2 regions of the Dermacoccus barathri genome follow, and region 2 is predicted to be linked to the other one. Evidence: riboswitches for the same ligand, from Rfam matches in the RefSeq annotation. Region 2 holds a riboswitch; the other holds the start of a gene.
What was found. A riboswitch is a leader RNA that binds a small molecule or an ion and turns the genes downstream of it on or off. The one in region 2 is predicted to bind S-adenosylmethionine.
Positions count from the first base shown of each region.

Region 1: it holds a riboswitch for S-adenosylmethionine, as region 2 does, so the genes downstream of both, IM689_RS02610 (TauD/TfdA dioxygenase family protein) here and IM689_RS03105 (MetQ/NlpA family ABC transporter substrate-binding protein) in region 2, are expected to answer to the same signal.

Region 1 covers NZ_JADCTK010000001.1:543,604-547,612, reverse strand. Annotated here, with positions in the region: gene IM689_RS02620 (SAM-dependent methyltransferase) at 1-1,221, shown strand, start outside; gene IM689_RS02615 (DUF6308 family protein) at 1,337-2,137, opposite strand; SAM riboswitch class IV at 2,307-2,422, shown strand; gene IM689_RS02610 (TauD/TfdA dioxygenase family protein) at 2,437-3,321, shown strand; gene IM689_RS02605 (GNAT family N-acetyltransferase) at 3,366-3,953, shown strand.
Region 2 covers NZ_JADCTK010000002.1:5,887-9,895, reverse strand. Annotated here, with positions in the region: gene IM689_RS03115 (acyl-CoA thioesterase) at 1-279, shown strand, start outside; gene msrA (peptide-methionine (S)-S-oxide reductase MsrA) at 362-1,015, shown strand; SAM riboswitch class IV at 1,244-1,355, shown strand; gene IM689_RS03105 (MetQ/NlpA family ABC transporter substrate-binding protein) at 1,579-2,550, shown strand; gene IM689_RS03100 (methionine ABC transporter ATP-binding protein) at 2,547-3,602, shown strand; gene IM689_RS03095 (methionine ABC transporter permease) at 3,599-4,009, shown strand, end outside.

The DNA.
Region 1 (4,009 bases), on a different contig from region 2:
GCGTACGACGGCACCGACGTCGGGCCGAAGGACGCTGCGATTCAGCTGCGGATCGAGAACGAGGAGGGGCTGCGTTACCTCCTCACAGCGCCCGGCGACCTGGGGCTCGCTCGCGCGTACCTCACGGGAACGCTGACGGGGACGGGCTTCTCCGAGGGCGACCCGTACGAGGTGTTCAGCCTCATCAAGCGCGATCTGCGCGTGAAGGATCTGGGCAAGCGTGACGCGGCGTCGGTGCTCGCGCCGATCGTCAAGGCGCTGGGGACGAAGGCGCTCAAGCACCCGCCGTTGCCGGAGATCGAGAGCCAGCCGCGCTGGAAGCGTCACCTCGCGAAGGTGAACCCGATGTCGCGGGCGGCCGATTCGATCAGCTACCACTACGACGTCTCGAACGCGTTCTACGAGAAGGTGCTCGGCCCGTCGATGGCGTACACGTGCGCCGTCTACGACGCGGCGACGGATTCGCTGGAGGAGGCGCAGGAGCGCAAGTTCGCGCTCGTCGCGGACAAGCTCGACCTCCAGCCGGGCGATCGGTTGCTCGACGTCGGCTGCGGCTGGGGCGGCATGGCGATCCACGCCGCGCGCGAGCGTGGCGTGAGTGTGCTCGGTGTGACGCTGAGCCGCGAGCAGGCGGAGTGGGGTCAGCGTGCTGTGCGCGAGGCGGGCCTGGAGCACCTCGTCGAGATTCGCCACAGCGACTACCGCGACGTGACGGAGACGGGCTTCGACAAGGTGAGCTCGATCGGCCTGACGGAGCACATCGGCGTGAAGAACTACCACGACTACTTCACGTTCCTGCACTCGAAGCTGCGTGACGGCGGGCGCCTGCTCAACCACTGCATCACGCGTCGTGACGACACGGCGTCGGCGCGCCCGGAGCCGTTCACGGACCGCTACGTGTTCCCCGACGGTGAACTGGCCTCGCCGGGGCGCCTCATCGCGGAGTGCCACGACGCCGGGTTCGAGGTGCAGCACGACGAGAACCTGCGCCTGTCGTACGCGCACACGCTGGCCGCGTGGTGCCGCAACCTCGAGGCGAACTGGGAGTTCTGCGTCGGCGAGGCCGGCCTGCCGACGGCGCGCGTGTGGGGCATCTACATGGCCGGTTCGCGCCTGGCGTTCGAGGAGGGCTGGCTGCACCTGCACCAGGTGCTCGCGACGAAGACGACGGAGAACGGCGACAACGGCGGCTACCCGCTCGGCTCGCACTGGAACGCCTAACCCCACCGTCGATGTTGAGCGGGGACCGCGGCACGGGTGCCGCGTTTCCAAGGAAACATCGCCTAGCGCGATGCAGCTGCTGTGTACCTGGCCGCTCACCGGAGGTTGCGATGAGTCACGTGCCAGGCACCGCTACCGGGCGTACGGCGTCGAGTGGGATTGCGGGGCCAGGCTCCCTCGTCACCCATCGCGCCCGTTCTTTGTCGCTGGCAGCCTCCGACTTTCGTGACTCACGCAGATCGTCCTGTGTAGTCCACAGGACGATGTCGAGTAGGCGGACGTCTGATGTCTGCGAGATACCGGGGATCTCGTGCGTGGCATCACGCAGGGCCCCCATCCAACCGGCGCGATCACGAAGTGTCGATCGCAGGCCGGGGAGCGCGTGGTGGATGTTCCTCCGCCGCCGTGTCTCGGCGCGTTGCGTAGCCCCGTAGGAGAACCCGTATTGGCCGACACCGAACGCCGTCGCGAGGTAGCTATCGAGGATCGTTGCGGCATGTGGCCGATATAGGGCGGCAAGTTTCGTAATGGTGGGAGTGCGCGCCCCGTGGAATCCGAAGGCGCTCAGCTCCGTGAGCGCGTCCAGTTCGGCATCGGAGAACTCGGTCAGGTCCTTAGAATCCGGTACCAAGGCGACACGTGCCGCGATCTCGGTCCGCCGCTCAACCGTGAATGCCGTGACCGCACCGACACTAGGGCGTGCATTCATCAACGCCGACAACAGCAAGTCCCAGGTGCGTACCTCTTCGAAGTGCCCTTCATTGCGAGCTGTAATCGCCGCGAGGTCGTAGATCGTCCATCCGCTGAGCGGGTGCGTGCAGTACGCCCACACTCGTTTGGTTGCGTCCTCGACGTCCACGGGCGCCAGGATGGCGCCTTCGACCAGGAGCGGTGACGGGACATTGTGAGTTGTCATGTCCGAAATTATCCGTTTCGGTCACGCCGCGACCCTGAAATACACCAGCCGCTCAGCTAATCGGAACAGGGAGGGGAGCGGATGTGTCCCCGCTGCGGAGTCCCGCGATGCGGACACTCGCCAACCAATAACTGTTCGTTCCACAAAGGATGCGCTTACGTTATGGGCGGGTCACGAGTTCCGGCGACAAGTCTCGGCTGGCCGGACGGCAACCCTCCGCTGCGGTGGGGTGCCCCGAGTAACGACCTGGCGCGTCGCCGCCCGGCGTCTGCGCAAGCGCAACGAACAAAGAGGTTGTCATGACACTTCTCGCTACCCACGCTCCCGCCACGACGCCCGGACTGCGCATCGAGCGCCTCGGCCCGGCCCTGGGCGCCGTCATCCACGGCATCGACCTGGCGTCCATCGACGAGATCGCGGCCTTCGACATCCGCCGCGCCCTGCTCGCCCACAAGGTGCTCTTCTTCCGCGATCAGCACGGCTTCGACGACGACGCCCAGGTACGCCTCGGCAACCTCCTCGGCGACCTGACGCCCGGCCACCCCGTCGCCGGCAACCACGAGCGCAGCGAGATCTACAACATCGACTCGAGCGACCCCGAGTTCTCCTTCTCCGACGTCTGGCACACCGACGTCACCTTCATGAAGCGGCCGCCGTCCATCAGCATCCTCCGCGCCGTGACGCTCCCGCCCTACGGCGGCGACACGTCCTGGGCCGACAGCCAGGCCGCCTACGACTCCCTCTCCGCACCCCTCAAGGCGCTCGCCGACCAGCTGCTCGCCGTCCACGACGGCAACCGCGAGTGGGGTGCCTTCCTCAAGAAGAACGGCGGCCACGAGTGGGAGGGCGAGATCGTCACCGAACTGCCCGCCGTCGAGCACCCCGTCGTCCGCGTCCACCCCGAGACCGGCCGCCGCGGCCTCTTCGTCAACCCCGGCTTCACCTCCCACGTCAGCGGCGTCTCCGAAGCCGAATCGCGTGCCATCCTCGACGCCCTCTACGCCCACCTCACGCAGCCCGAGCACACGATCCGTCACCGCTGGGCGCCCGGCGACGTCGGCATCTGGGACAACCGCGCCACCTCCCACTACGCCAACCGCGACTACACGAACACCCGCGTCATGCACCGCGTCACCGTGCGCGGCGACGAGCCCCGCGGCGTCGACGGCCTGCGCGCCCACTAAGCGCACCGAAAACTGATCGACGCCCCACGGTCGGGGGTGATGAGATGACCGACATGATCGAACTCATCGCCCCCGACGCCGCGCGCTACGACGACTGGTCGGCCATGCTGCGCGAGTTCCGCGACGCCACCACCGACTCGCGCGGCGACCACTGGGTGTGCGCGGGCGGCATGGACGGCTCGGGCTTCTTCGCGGGCACCGACGTCGACATCACCTCCGACGGCTTTGCCGCCTACGTCGAAGACTGCGCCCGCCAAGGCAACACGATGTGGCCGCCGCACACTGGCCTCGTCCACTGCTCCTACTTCTGGATCGTCGACGACGGCGCCCTCGTCGGTCACCTCGCCCTGCGTCACGCGCTCAACGAGTTCCTCTACGAACTCGGCGGCCACATCGGCTACTCCGTGCGGCCAGCCGCTCGCGGACGCGGCATCGCGAAGGAGGCTCTGAAGCTCGGGCTCGCCGAAGCCGCCGCGCTCGACATCGCCCCCGTGCTCGTCTGCTGCGCGCAGACGAACGGCGCCTCGCGCGCCGTCATCGAGTCCTGCGGGGGCCGGCTCGAGGACGTCCGCGAAGACAGCCGTCGCTACTGGTTCGGCGACGGACCGCGCCCCACCGGCCCCACTGCGTGACGTTCGTCCACATTCGTGATGAAGGCGTGACCTGCGCGTGCGTTGTCAAAGCCCTG
Region 2 (4,009 bases):
GAGGTGCAGGCGCGGCTCATCCACACGGGCACGTCGAGCATGCACGTGTCGGCGCGAGTGCGCTCGGGCAACCCGCGCACGGGCGAACTGAACCTCACAACCGAGTGCACGATGGTGCTTGTCGGCCTTGACAACGACGGCCACAAGCGGGCCGTGCCGCCTCGGATGCCAACGCTTTCCGAGGACGTCGCGCTCGACACGCACGCGCAGACGATGGTCGAGATCCGCGCGAGGCTACTGCGCCCCATCCCACTCGAAGTGCCGCCGCTCGTCGACTGAAGTGCACCCCGGCGACACCCGCTCGGAATCCTCTCGGACGCGCCTGCGTTGAACACAGCGACCCCAGTGAAAGGAACGCCCCATGTGGTTCACCCGTCAGGATTCCGCCCCGGTCGACGTCGCTGCCGTGCACGACGTTCTCGGCACGCCACTGCTCGGCGGGTGGCCGGACAAGACCGAGACGCTGTACGTCGCGATGGGATGTTTCTGGGGTGCGGAGCGCATCTTCTGGCAGATCCCGGGGGTCGTCTCGACGGCCGTCGGCTACATGGGTGGCGACCGTGAGAACCCCTCATACGAGGACGTCTGCACGGGCACGACGGGCCACACCGAGGCCGTCCAGATCGCGTACGACCCGGAGAAGGTCTCCCCGGCCCAGCTGCTCAAGGCGTTCTGGGAGAACCATGACCCGACGACGGCCAACCGTCAGGGCAATGACATCGGCACGCAGTACCGCTCTGCGGTCTACTGGACGACGCCCGAGCAGGAGACCGCTACGCGTCGCACCGCAGAAGCGTTCCAGGGTGCGCTGACCGACGCGGGCCGCGGCGCCATCACGACGGAGATGAAGCCCGCCGACGAAGCCGGAAAGTTCTGGCCGGCCGAGGGCTACCACCAGCAGTACCTCGCGAAAAATCCAGGCGGGTACTGCAATCACGGCTACAAGGGCGTGACGTGCCCGGTCGGCGTGGCCGACCTCCCCGCGCAGACCGACGTGCTTCCGCCGAGCAAATAAGCGCGAGCTCGGGGGTACCTCGACCCCGTGGAGTCCACGCTCCGCCCCTAGTGACTCCAGCCCACGGGGAGAGCACGGCGTCAGCGCATCTCTCCACTGGGCAGACTTTCCTGCCGTTGGGTCGAGGCGGCGACTACCCAACCGCAGGAAACTCGGTCCAGCGGTGACGCAGAGTGGCCCAGATCACTTGATTTGACGGGCTTCTCGCGGCGTCTCTAATGTAATGCCGGTCAAGAGATCCGATGCAAAGCCCTGGCTGGTCGGACGGCAACCCTCACGAACGTGGCGGGGTGCTCCAGGTGATGACCCGGCCGCGTCAACCGCGCGGCAAGCACGTTCCGCACCCGGAACACATCCCTTTCGAGGGCTTCGTACCGGTGCGCCCGATCCCGGGAGATCACATGCAGCACACGCATCGCCCCACCCAGGCCCCCACCGCGCGACCGCACACGCACGACGCCGCGTTCGCGCGCCCCAAGCACTGACCGCACCCATCGTCGGGCGGTCGCCGGCACCGCCCACCCCACCGGCGCAACCCACGCGCCTTTGAGGAAGGCACCACCATGTCCGAAAACGAAAAGTCGACGCCCACCACCAGCACCGACACCCCCGCCATCCCGGCCCTTCCGGAGAAGCCGAAGAGCAACGGCGGCAAGTACGCGGCGTTCGGCGCAGGCGCCCTCGTCGTCGCCCTCGCTGCAGGCTTCGGCATCAAGGCCTTCACGGGTAGCGACGACGAGAAGCTGACGAAGATCACCGTCGGTACCACCGAAGCGTCCGACCCGTACTGGAACGAACTCATCAAGGTCGGCAAGGAGAAGTACGGCCTCGAGATCGAGCCGGTCAACTTCACCGACTACACGCAGGCCAATCCGGCCCTCTCCCAGGGCCAGGTCGACCTCAACCAGTTCCAGCACCTTCAGTTCCTCGCCGACTACAACGCCGCGAAGAACGACACCCTGACGCCGGTGGGCTCCACGTACATCGTGCCGCTGTCGCTCTACTCGAAGAAGCACTCGAAGATCAACGAGTTCGCGAAGGGTGGCAAGGTCGCCATCCCGAACGACGCGACGAACCAGGCACGCGCTCTCCTGCTCCTGCAGAGCGCCGGCCTGCTGACGCTCAAGGGCGGCGGCAACTCCCTCTCGACACCCGCCGACATCGACGCAGGCAAGTCGAAGGTCAAGGTCGCCCCGGTGGAAGCCGCACAGACGGCGGCCGCCCTGCCGTCCGTCGAAGGTGCGGTCGTCAACAACAACTTCGCCGCCGACGCGAACCTCGACCCCAGCAAGGCGCTGTTCAAGGACGACCCGAAGGCCAAGTCCTCCGAGCCGTACATCAACGTCATCGCCGCTCGGAAGAAGGACGCCGACAACCCGGCGTACGCCAAGTTCGTGCAGGCCTACCACGAGAAGTCGGTGCAGGACCTCATCGCGAAGCGCACCAAGGGAACCCAGTTCGAGGTGAAGCGCTCCGTCACGGACGTGCGCGGAATCCTCGCCCGTCTCGAGTCGCAGATCAAGGCCGCCAAGTGACCCCTACTCCCCCGAACGACACCACACCCGCAGTCCGTCTGCGTGGCGTGAGCAAGACCTTCGTGCGCGGCTCGAAGGAGGTCAGCGCCCTCCAGGATGTCGACCTAGACGTCGCCACTGGTCGCGTGCTCGCCGTCATCGGCTTCTCGGGCGCCGGCAAGAGCACCCTGGTGCGCCTCATCAATGCGCTCGAGACACCGACGACGGGCACCGTCGAGGTGGACGGCATCGACCTCACGAGCCTCAACGCGAAAAAGATCCGCGCCCTGCGCGCTCGGATCGGCATGGTCTTCCAGCAGTTCAACCTCATCCGGTCCCGCACGGTGTACGCCAATGTGGCCTACCCGCTCGAGGTCGCGGGGTGGGACAAGGCGAAGATCGAGGCACGCATCACCGAGCTCCTTCACTTCGTCGGCCTCACGGAGAAGGCGTGGGCCTACCCCGACGAACTCTCCGGCGGGCAGAAGCAGCGCGTCGGCATCGCCCGCGCTCTCGCGACCAACCCGGAGATCCTGCTCGCCGACGAGTCGACGTCGGCGCTCGACCCCGACACGACGAAGGACGTTCTCGCCCTGCTGCGCCGCGTCAACGACGAACTCGGCGTGACGATCGTCGTCATCACGCACGAGATGGACGTCGTGCGTGAACTGGCCGACGACGTCGTGGTCCTCGAACACGGCCGCCTCGTCGAATCCGGGCCGACCGAGCAGGTGCTCGGCTCCCCCGCCTCGCCCGCCACGCGGCGTCTCGTCGACGCAACGCTGCGCAACGTGCCGGACGCCCGTGAGATCGATCTGCTGCGCCGGCGCGTGAGCGGTCGCCTCGTCACCGCGACCGTCCACGACTCCGCCGGCTTCGGGCGGGTGCTCGCCTCCACCGGTGCGCGCAATGTCGAACCGGAGATCGTCCACGGCGGGCTGACGCCCCTCAAGGAAGCGAACCTCACGACGTTGACCCTGGCCCTGCGCGGTGACGACGACACCGTCACGCAGATGCTGACCGACCTCGCCCAGGTGGCCACCGTCCACGAACTCGAGGAGGCCACGGCATGAAGGTCATCACTGCGGACACGGACTGGAGCGCACTGCGCCCCGTGCTGTGGGAGTCGGTCGGGCAGACCCTCCTCATGGTCAGCGCCACCATCGTCCTCGGCGGTCTGTTCGGGCTCGTGCTCGGCGTGCTGCTCAACACGACGCGCCGCGGCGGCATCATGGCCAACCCGACGGTTCACACGATCCTCAACGTGCTCGTCAACATCATCCGGCCGATCCCGTTCATCATCTTCGCGGCCGCGCTCGGTCCGCTGACGCTGAAGGTCACCGGCTCGACGATCGGTACCGCGTCGATGATCTTCCCGCTGACGCTCGCCGCAACCTTCGGCATCAGTCGCATCGTCGAACAGAACCTCGTGAGTGTCGACCCGGGCGTCATCGAGGCGGCTCAGGCGATGGGCGCGAGC